4 regions of the Tardiphaga sp. 709 genome follow, and region 3 is predicted to be linked to each of the others. Evidence: predicted binding sites of a transcription regulator. Region 3 holds the regulator's gene; each other region holds the start of a gene.

Region 1 (2,200 bases), 3.1 Mb from region 3:
AAGGCTGCCGAGAGTCCTGCCTTGGCGACGCCTGCCCCGAGCAAGCCACCAATCAGCGCATGCGACGAGCTCGAGGGAATGCCGAGGCCCCAGGTGATCACGTTCCAGACGATGGCGCCCATCAGGGCCGCAAAGATCACGGCGGGATCGATGACGCTCGGCTCGATGATCCCGGTGCCGATGGTGTTGGCGACATGCAGGCCGAACACCAGGAAGGCGATGAAGTTGAAGAATGCCGCCCACAGCACCGCATATTGCGGCCGCAGCACGCGCGTCGAGACGATCGTCGCGATCGAATTGGCAGCGTCATGCAGGCCGTTGAGAAAGTCGAACAGCAATGCGATGGCGATGAGGCCGATCAGCACCGGAAAGGCGAGCGTGGCGTCCACCTGATGGCCCTGCTTTATACTTGTTCGATGACGATGCTGTTGATCTCGTTCGCGACGTCGTCGAAGCGGTCGGCCACCTTTTCAAGGTGCTTGTAGATCTCGGCGCCGACCACGAAATCCATGGTGTTGGCGTCGCGATGCTTGAGAAAGAGCTCCTTGAGCCCGATGTCGTGCAGATCGTCGACGCGGCCTTCGAGCTTGCCGACTTCCTCGGTGATCGCGGTGAGCAGGCCGACATTGTCGCCGATGGCGCTCATCAGCGGCACGGCGCGACCGACAAGGTTGGCACACTCCACCAGCAGCGTGCCGATTTCGCGCATCGGCGGTTCGAACTGGCGCACCTCGAACAGCATCACCGCTTTCGCCGTCTGCTGCATCTGGTCGATGGAATCATCCATCGCCGTGATGAGGTTCTTGATGTCGACGCGGTCGAACGGCGTGATGAAAGTGCGGCGAACGGCGGTCAGCACCTCGCGGGTGATGGCGTCGGCGTCGTTCTCGAACTGGTTGACGCGCTGGCAGTAGACCGGCGTCTCGTCGCCGCCTTCCAGCATCCCCGCAAGCGCCTTGGAGCCCTCGACCACGGTCACTGAATGGCGGGCGAACAGGTCGAAAAACCTTTCCTCCCGGGGCAGAAAGGACCGGAACCAGCGCAGCATCATCTCATCCAACTGTCAGGAAAACGCAGCGACCGGACCGCCAGATGGCGGACATGGTCCCGCGGGGCCACCGCCGGGCGGCCCTGTGTCACACGGATGTCATAAAGCATTTCCGGTCAAGGCGGGCAATCGCGCACCTTTTAGGCCCGATCATCCACCGCTTTATGACAGCCTGCTTTTCCTGAGGCAGTGCCTGGATTTAGAGCGACCGCTTGAAGTAATGCGCGATTTCGCCGATGACGCCGCGGCGGAAGGTCAGCACGCAGACCACAAAGATCACGCCTTGGATCACCGTCACCCACTGGCCGAAGCCGGCGAGATATTGCTGCATGGCGATGATGACGAAGGCGCCCACCACCGGCCCGAACAGCGTGCCGAGGCCGCCAACCAGCGTGATCAGCACGATTTCACCGGACATGCTCCAGTGCACGTCGGTGAGCGAGGCGTTCTGTGCCACGAACACCTTCAACGCGCCGGCGAAGCCCGCCAGCGTGCCGGACAGGATATAGGCCAGCAGCTTGTACTGATCGGTCTTGTAGCCCAGCGACACCGCACGCGGCTCGTTCTCACGGATCGCCTTGAGCACCTCGCCAAATGGCGAGTTGATGGCGCGGTAGATGATCAGGAAGCCCAGCGTGAAGCCGGCCAGGATCACATAATACAGCGTGATCGGCTTCGAAAGATTGAACAGGCCGAACAGGATGCCCTGCGGAATGCCCTGGATACCGTCTTCACCATGGGTGAACGGCGTCTGCAGATAGACGAAGTACAGGAGCTGCGACAGCGCCAGCGTGATCATGGCGAAGTAGATGCCCTGACGACGAATGGCGATCAGGCCCGTGATGACGCTGAGCGCAGCGGCGGCGACGACACCGACGACGATGCCGAGTTCGGGCGTCAGGCCCCACACTTTCAGCGCATGCGCCGTGCAGTAGCCGGCGGTGCCCAGGAACATCGCGTGGCCGAAGGACAGCAGACCGCCATAGCCGATCAGGAGGTTGAACGCACAGGCGAGTAGCGCGAAGCAGAGCGCCTGCATCACGAAGAACGGATAGACGCCGGTGAGCGGTACGACCAGCAACAGCGCGGTCATGATCGCAAAGGCGACCATCTCGTCTTTGACGGTGCGACGGGGTGACGGAATGGCGTTTT
Region 2 (2,200 bases), 3.0 Mb from region 3:
GGCGCCGTGATTGTGTCATGGTTGTTCGGCAAGCCGATCCCGATGAAGCCGCTGATGGTGTCGAAGCTCAATACGGTGGCGCAGGTGGCGTTCGCAGCCTTGGTCCTTGCTGCTCTCGGATTTGGTTTCAAATCCTCGCCTTACGATTTGATTTTAATGGGCTTTGTGACCGTCTTGACGCTGCTCTCTGTGTCCTTCTATCTCGTCGAGTGGATGCGACACATGAGCACCATCGAACCCGGTCAAGAGCCCCGGTAAACCGGTATTCGTGACGTTCGCCGGCGGAGCCGGCAGGAGTATTTGCGTGGTCGCCCGCGTCCAACCCCGTCAATTGGCGTTCGCGCTGCCCCATGCGGAGAGTCTGTCCCGCGACAACTTCCTTGAGGGCCCGGCCAATGCCGAGGCGCTGGGACTGATCGACTGCTGGCCGGACTGGCCGAACCGGGTCATGCTGCTTGTCGGCCCGGAGGGGTCCGGCAAGAGCCATCTGGCGGCGATCTGGGCCGAGGAGGCCGGCGCACGCTCCACCATGGCGCACAGCCTGACGGCTGCGACGGTTCCGGCTGAGTTGGTGACCAACGCACTGGTGGTGGAGGATCTCAATGCCGGGGCCTTCGACGAGCGGGCGCTGTTCCACCTTCTTAATCTGGCACGTCAGGACAACGCCTATGTGCTGATCACGGCACGGGTCCCCCCGCCGCGATGGAGGTCGAGTTGCGCGATCTGCGGTCGCGGCTCCGTGCGATTCCGGTGGTCAATCTGCTGCCCCCGGATGACGGGTTGTTTCGGGCGCTGATCGTGAAGTTTTGTGCCGATCGCCAGCTCAGCATCGACGAGAGCGTGGTCAGCTATGTGGCCAGCCGCATCGAGCGGTCATTCGCCGCCGCCCGCCATACGGTGGAATTGCTGGATAGCGAGGCGCTCCGGCTTGGACGGCCGGTGACCCGTGCATTGGCCGCGGAACTGCTGCGCGACGCCTGACTTAGCCTTGGACGTCAAACGCGGCGCGTCAAACCGTGCCTTGACGGCGCAGCAGGCAGGTTCCTCAATGTCATCGAAGCGTCACGCAACTGACGCAATGTCCGCTGTGATTTGCCGGCACTATAGCGCTGCTTGAACTGGATGGATTGCTGCCTCATGGACTCCGCAGAAGAGATTGTTATTGAAGAGAAAAAGGGCGAAGCGAAGCCGGCAGAGGTGGTCGCGTCGGGTCCCGAGCGCTTCATCAATCGCGAGCTGTCCTGGCTGCATTTCAATCGCCGCGTCCTTGAGGAGTCCGTCAATCCGGGCCATCCGGCGCTGGAGCGTGTCCGCTTCCTGTCGATTTCCGCAAACAACCTTGATGAATTCTTCATGGTCCGCGTCGCCGGTATCAAGGCGCAGGTCCGCGAGGGAATCACCGAGCGCAGCCCGGACGGCCTGACCCCCGCCGAGCAGCTGGTGCTGATCAACAGCGCGGTCTCCAAGCTCGGCAGCGACCAGCAGGCGATCTGGCGCGACCAGCGCGGCATGCTGGCCGATGTCGGAATCGTACTGCTCGACGGCAAGGAGGTCAGCAAGGCCGACCGGACCTGGATCGAGGACCACTTCCTCCACAATATTTTCCCGTTGCTGACGCCGCTAGCGATCGACCCGGCGCACCCGTTCCCGTTTATTCCGAGCCTCGGTTTCACCATCGCGCTGCATCTGTCGCGTGTGTCCGATGGCAAGACGATGAACGCACTGATCCGCATGCCCGGCAAGATCGATCGCTTCATCCGCCTGCCGACCCCTGGCAAGGACGGCGCGGTCCGTCTGATCACGCTGGAACAGGCCACCGGCCTGTTCATCGCGCGTCTGTTCCCGGGCTACACCGTGCAGGGGCAGGGTGCCTTCCGCATCATCCGCGACAGTGAACTCGAAGTCGAAGAAGAGGCCGAGGATCTGGTCCGGCTGTTCGAGACTGCGCTGAAGCGTCGCCGCAGAGGGTCGGTGATCCGCCTCGAAATCGAAGCCAGCATGCCGGCAGAACTCCGTGCCTTCGTGCAGCGCGCGCTGGCGACCTCGGATGACGAAATCCTGCTGGTCGACGGCATCCTCGCCATGAACGAGGTCTCGCAGCTCACGCGCCTCGATCGGCCCGATCTCGAATTCGTGCCTTATGTGCCGCGTCATCCGGAGCGTGTTCGCGATCATGGCGGCGACATCTTTGCCGCGATCC
Region 3 (2,200 bases):
CGAAGGGAAAACGGCGATGACGGTAATGACATGGACCGACGATCGCGTCGAACAGTTGAAGAAACTCTGGGAAGGCGGCCTTTCCGCCAGCCAGATCGCTGCGGAACTCGGTAACGTGACCCGCAACGCCGTGATCGGCAAGGTTCACCGCCTTGGCCTGTCCGGTCGTGCCAAGAGCCCCTCCTCGGCAGCTCCGCGGCAGCGCAAGGCGCGCCCGGCGCAGCAGATGGTACGCGTCGCCCGCCCGATGGCGCGCGGCAATACCGCGCTGGCCCATAATTACGAGATCGAGGCCGAGCCCGACCCGATCGCCTATGACAACATCGTGCCGATCAGCCAGCGCCTGTCGCTGGTCGAACTCAACGAAGCCACCTGCCATTGGCCGATCGGCGATCCGTCGAGCGCGGACTTCTATTTCTGCGGCGGCAAGGCCCTGGCCGGTGCCCCCTATTGCGCGCATCACTCGCGTATCGCCTATCAGCCGGCCAGCGACCGCCGCCGCGCGGTCCCAAAGCCGACGCGCTGAGCTGGAAAGCATCTAAACCAAATGAAAATGCCCGGTGATGAGCCGGGCATTTTTTATTTGGGGCTTCTTACCTCGCCCCGCTTGCGGGGAGAGGTCGAGGCCCGCATGCGAAGCATGAGGGCGTCGGGTGAGGGGGACGCTCCACAGACTCCGAAGCCGATGGAGAGTCCCCCTCATCCGACCCGGCGTCGCTGCGCTATGCCGGGCCACCTTCTCCCCGCAGGCGGGGAGAAGGAAGATATCTACTCCGCCGCCTTGTCGAAGCGATCGTCCAGCGCATAGCCGGCGCCGCGCACGGTGCGGATTGGATCGGGCTCACCGGCGGGATTGAGCAGCTTGCGCAGGCGGCCGATATGCACGTCGACGGTGCGCTCGTCGATATAGATGTCGCGGCCCCAGACGCTGTCGAGCAACTGCTCACGGCTGAACACCCGGCCCGGATGTTCCAGGAAGAACTCCAGCAGGCGATATTCGGTCGGACCGAGATCAATCGGGCGGCTGGACCGCACGACGCGGCGCTTGTCACGGTCGAGTTCGATGTCGCCAAACGCCAAGACGGTGGCGAGACGCTCGGGAGCTGCACGACGGAGCAGGCCCTTCACGCGGGCCAGGAGCTCCGGCACGGAGAACGGCTTGACGATGTAATCGTCGGCACCGGTGGCGAGACCGCGAACGCGCTCGCTCTCTTCGCCCCGCGCCGTCAGCATGATGATCGGCAATGCCTTGGTTTCAGGCCGTGCGCGCAGACGGCGGCACAGTTCGATGCCGGAAAGACCCGGCAGCATCCAGTCGAGCACCACGAGATCCGGCACCCGCTCCTTCAAGCGGGTGTCGGCATCGTCGCCGCGCGCGACGGTTTCAACATCATAGCCTTCGGCGTCGAGGTTGTAGCGAAGAAGCGTCGTGAGGGCTTCCTCGTCCTCCACCACCAGAATGCGTGCATTCACAGCCATATGGTCAATATCCTCAGTGACGTCCGAAAAGCCTTTAGGTCATGATCCTTGCGGAAGACTGGCTTCCACTTTTCCGGATCATGCTTCAGACCGTCGGCGTATTCGCGAATGTGGTCATGTCGCCCTTCGGGCGCTTGTCGAGGATCTGTTGGCCCTCGATCATGTAGAACACGGTTTCCGCAATGTTGGTGGCGTGGTCACCGATCCGCTCGATGTTCTTGGCGCAGAACATCAGGTGGATACAGAACGAAATGTTACGCGGGTCTTCCATCATATAGGTCAGGAGTTCGCGGAACAGCGAGGTGCAGATCGCATCGATTTCCTCGTCGCCCTTCCACACCGTCATGGCGGCCGGCAAATCGTGTGCGGCATAGGCGTCGAGCACGGCCTTGACCTGGGTGGTCACGAGGTCAGTCATGTGTTCGAGGCCGCGGATCAGCTTCAGCGGATGGAAATCGCTGTCGAGCGCATTGACGCGCTTGCCGATGTTCTTGGAGAGATCGCCAATCCGCTCGAGATCGGTGGCGACGCGCAGCGCGCCGACGATCTCGCGCAAATCGACAGCCATGGGCTGGCGCTTGGCGATGGTCAGCACGGCACGCTCTTCGATCGTGCGCTGCAACTGGTCGATCTCGGCGTCGGTGGCAACGACGCGCGCACCGAGCGCGACGTCCCGGCGGATCAGCGCATCGACGGATTCGACGATCTGCCGTTCTGCGAG
Region 4 (2,200 bases), 1.2 Mb from region 3:
CATTTGCGTCTCGAAGGATGGCCGCGGGCTCCGTGCCCTCATGGTTCGAGACAGCGCTGAAGAAGCGCCTCCTCACCATGAGGGTCGGACAGAGGCGCCCGCTCCCTATTTCGCTAGATAATCAAACGCCACTTCGCCCAATCCCAACGTCAGGTCGCACTTGAAGTGCAACGCCGACACGACCTCTTTCACCGGCAAACGCGCCACATCCGCCAGCGCATGCGGGAACAGCCCGAGTGCCGCGGGTCCGGTCCAGGCTTCCTTCAGATTGATCTCTTCCAGGTGATAGCGCACCAGCTCGCAGATGCGCGGTGTGCCGTCGACATGCGGGATGATCTTGAGAATAAAGTTCGGCACCGTCAGCGCATGCATCACCGTGTCATGATCCACCGGGCGATGTTTGTAGCCCATGGTGCCGGACGCACAGAGCACCGAACCGTAATGCAGCGTGCCGACCAGCACGTCGCTTTCCACGGCGATCTTTGGCGTCGCGCGCTTCTTCGGGAAGCCCCAAAGCTCGCGGCCGCCCGCAATCGGCGCATCGTCGTCGAGATACATCGAGTGGATATAGACACCCTCGACGCCATTGAGGCGCACCGGAATCGCCTGCCCGGTTTCGGTGTAGTCGCCGAAGCCGGTGGAATCCGGCATGCGGATGAATTCGTATTTCACGATATTATCGACGATTTCGAGCGGCTCCGGCACCACGGCCTGCAGCGCTTCCATGTCGGTGCGATAGCTGATGATAAAATATTCGCGGTCGTAGAATTTGTAGGGCCCGGGCGGAAACGACGGATTGGTCAGCGGCATCGAATAGGCGTTGCGTCGGACGTCGTCGATTTTCATGAAGCCCCCCCTGTGATCTCGTGCGCAGGGAGTATGGAGGCGACCGGTGAAGCTGGCGAGACTAGATTGCGGGCATCTGACCCAGCCAGCCGCCGTGGACACGTGAAAACACGAGACCACGATGACATATGAGCTTAAAAAGTGCCGTTTGAAACGCCGTCCATGACGGGCGCAAATATTGGGAAGCCGGAGTGTCAGACGAGAGACGTGCAGCCGAAATGGAAGCGATCCGCGCCAAGCTGATTCCGCTGGAACAATATCGCAAGCTACTCAACGGACCCGAACTCGTGTCGGAATGGCTGATGGTCGATCAGACGATGATCGATACGTTTGCAGACGCCACCCGCGATCATCAGTTCATCCACACCGATCCCGAGCGCGCCAAGGCTGAGACGCCGTTTGGCGGTACGATCGCCCATGGATTTCTAACGTTGTCATTGCTGTCGACGCTGGCTTTCGATGCGATGCCGGGCGTCGAGCGAACGCGGATGGGCGTCAACCATGGCTTCGAGCGCGTGCGGTTCAACAGTCCGGTCAAATCCGGCACGCGGGTGCGCGGCAAGTTTCGCTTGGTCAAGCTGACCGAACGCGTGGTTTCGCTGCAATCGGCCTGGGATGCGGTTATCGAAGTGGAAGGTGTGACCAAACCGGCTTTAGAAGCGTACTGGATCACGCTGGCGCTGCTGGATCCCAACACCGACTGAACGCATCGCTCGCTCAGCGTATGACTACTTCGCCGTAATCGGCGGCGCCGTTTTCTCCGCAGGCGCCGGCGGCAGCGCCGGCTTGGCACCGGCATCTCGCGCTTCTGCATCCGGACGGGCCGGCTGCGGCGGGGTCTCCTGCGGACGCTGGCCGGTTGTCGCCGGCTCAGACGGTGCTGCTGGCTTGCTTTCAGCACCTGGTGTCGACTGCAACGGCGGCGTCGCCTGCGCCAGTCGCGCGGATTGTGGTGTCAGCGTGAGCCGCGCCATTGCCGACGTCGATGCGCCCAATCCTGCAGCCGTCGCCAAGATCGCGATCGCGAAATAAGTCCGGAACACGCGCATCTGGGTCGTCGAGATCATGGCATCCACCGCAGTTAATGTGCGGTGACAACGGGAGCCCGCCGCCAAAGTTCCCGAGCCGGAAAGTCGCAGATCGCCGATGGCGCCTTGGACTTCTTTTGGACGACTAGTCCTTGGTGCTGACGTCCCATGTGGCGTTGCGCACACCCGCATACGCCTCGAGCCGGGCGGCCACAGCATCCAGCTCCTTGGGATCGACGGCCGTCGAGACCAGCGTGGCGACGATCTCCTGCTGGGTGTCGCTCTGCTCGATCACATCGACATCGCCGACTGGATATTTTGCGGCT

What was found. Region 3 encodes PhoB, which activates phosphate uptake and scavenging genes when phosphate is short. Its sites were predicted from a motif close to TGTCATNNANCTGTCAT; they were not measured.
Region 1: RSO67_RS04430 (DUF47 domain-containing protein) is a predicted target of PhoB. The motif match lies at 1,051-1,067, and genes of this name have one in related genera.
Region 2: RSO67_RS03945 (RNA degradosome polyphosphate kinase) is a predicted target of PhoB. The motif match lies at 1,050-1,066, and genes of this name have one in related genera.
Region 4: RSO67_RS13990 (acetoacetate decarboxylase) is a predicted target of PhoB. The motif match lies at 957-973, and genes of this name have one in related genera.

The regions. Positions count from the first base shown of each region.
Region 1 is NZ_CP135529.1:844,216-846,415, forward strand. It holds gene RSO67_RS04425 (inorganic phosphate transporter) at 1-389, opposite strand, end outside; gene RSO67_RS04430 (DUF47 domain-containing protein) at 404-1,048, opposite strand; gene RSO67_RS04435 (branched-chain amino acid ABC transporter permease) at 1,248-2,200, opposite strand, start outside.
Region 2 is NZ_CP135529.1:745,039-747,238, reverse strand. It holds gene RSO67_RS03955 (CDP-alcohol phosphatidyltransferase family protein) at 1-258, shown strand, start outside; partial or broken gene RSO67_RS03950 (chromosomal replication initiator DnaA) at 305-981, shown strand; gene RSO67_RS03945 (RNA degradosome polyphosphate kinase) at 1,138-2,200, shown strand, end outside.
Region 3 is NZ_CP135529.1:4,049,450-4,051,649, reverse strand. It holds gene RSO67_RS19735 (GcrA family cell cycle regulator) at 17-526, shown strand; gene phoB (phosphate regulon transcriptional regulator PhoB) at 769-1,473, opposite strand; gene phoU (phosphate signaling complex protein PhoU) at 1,565-2,200, opposite strand, start outside.
Region 4 is NZ_CP135529.1:2,847,977-2,850,176, forward strand. It holds gene RSO67_RS13990 (acetoacetate decarboxylase) at 106-846, opposite strand; gene RSO67_RS13995 (MaoC family dehydratase) at 1,065-1,550, shown strand; gene RSO67_RS14000 (hypothetical protein) at 1,575-1,913, opposite strand; gene RSO67_RS14005 (MgtC/SapB family protein) at 2,020-2,200, opposite strand, start outside.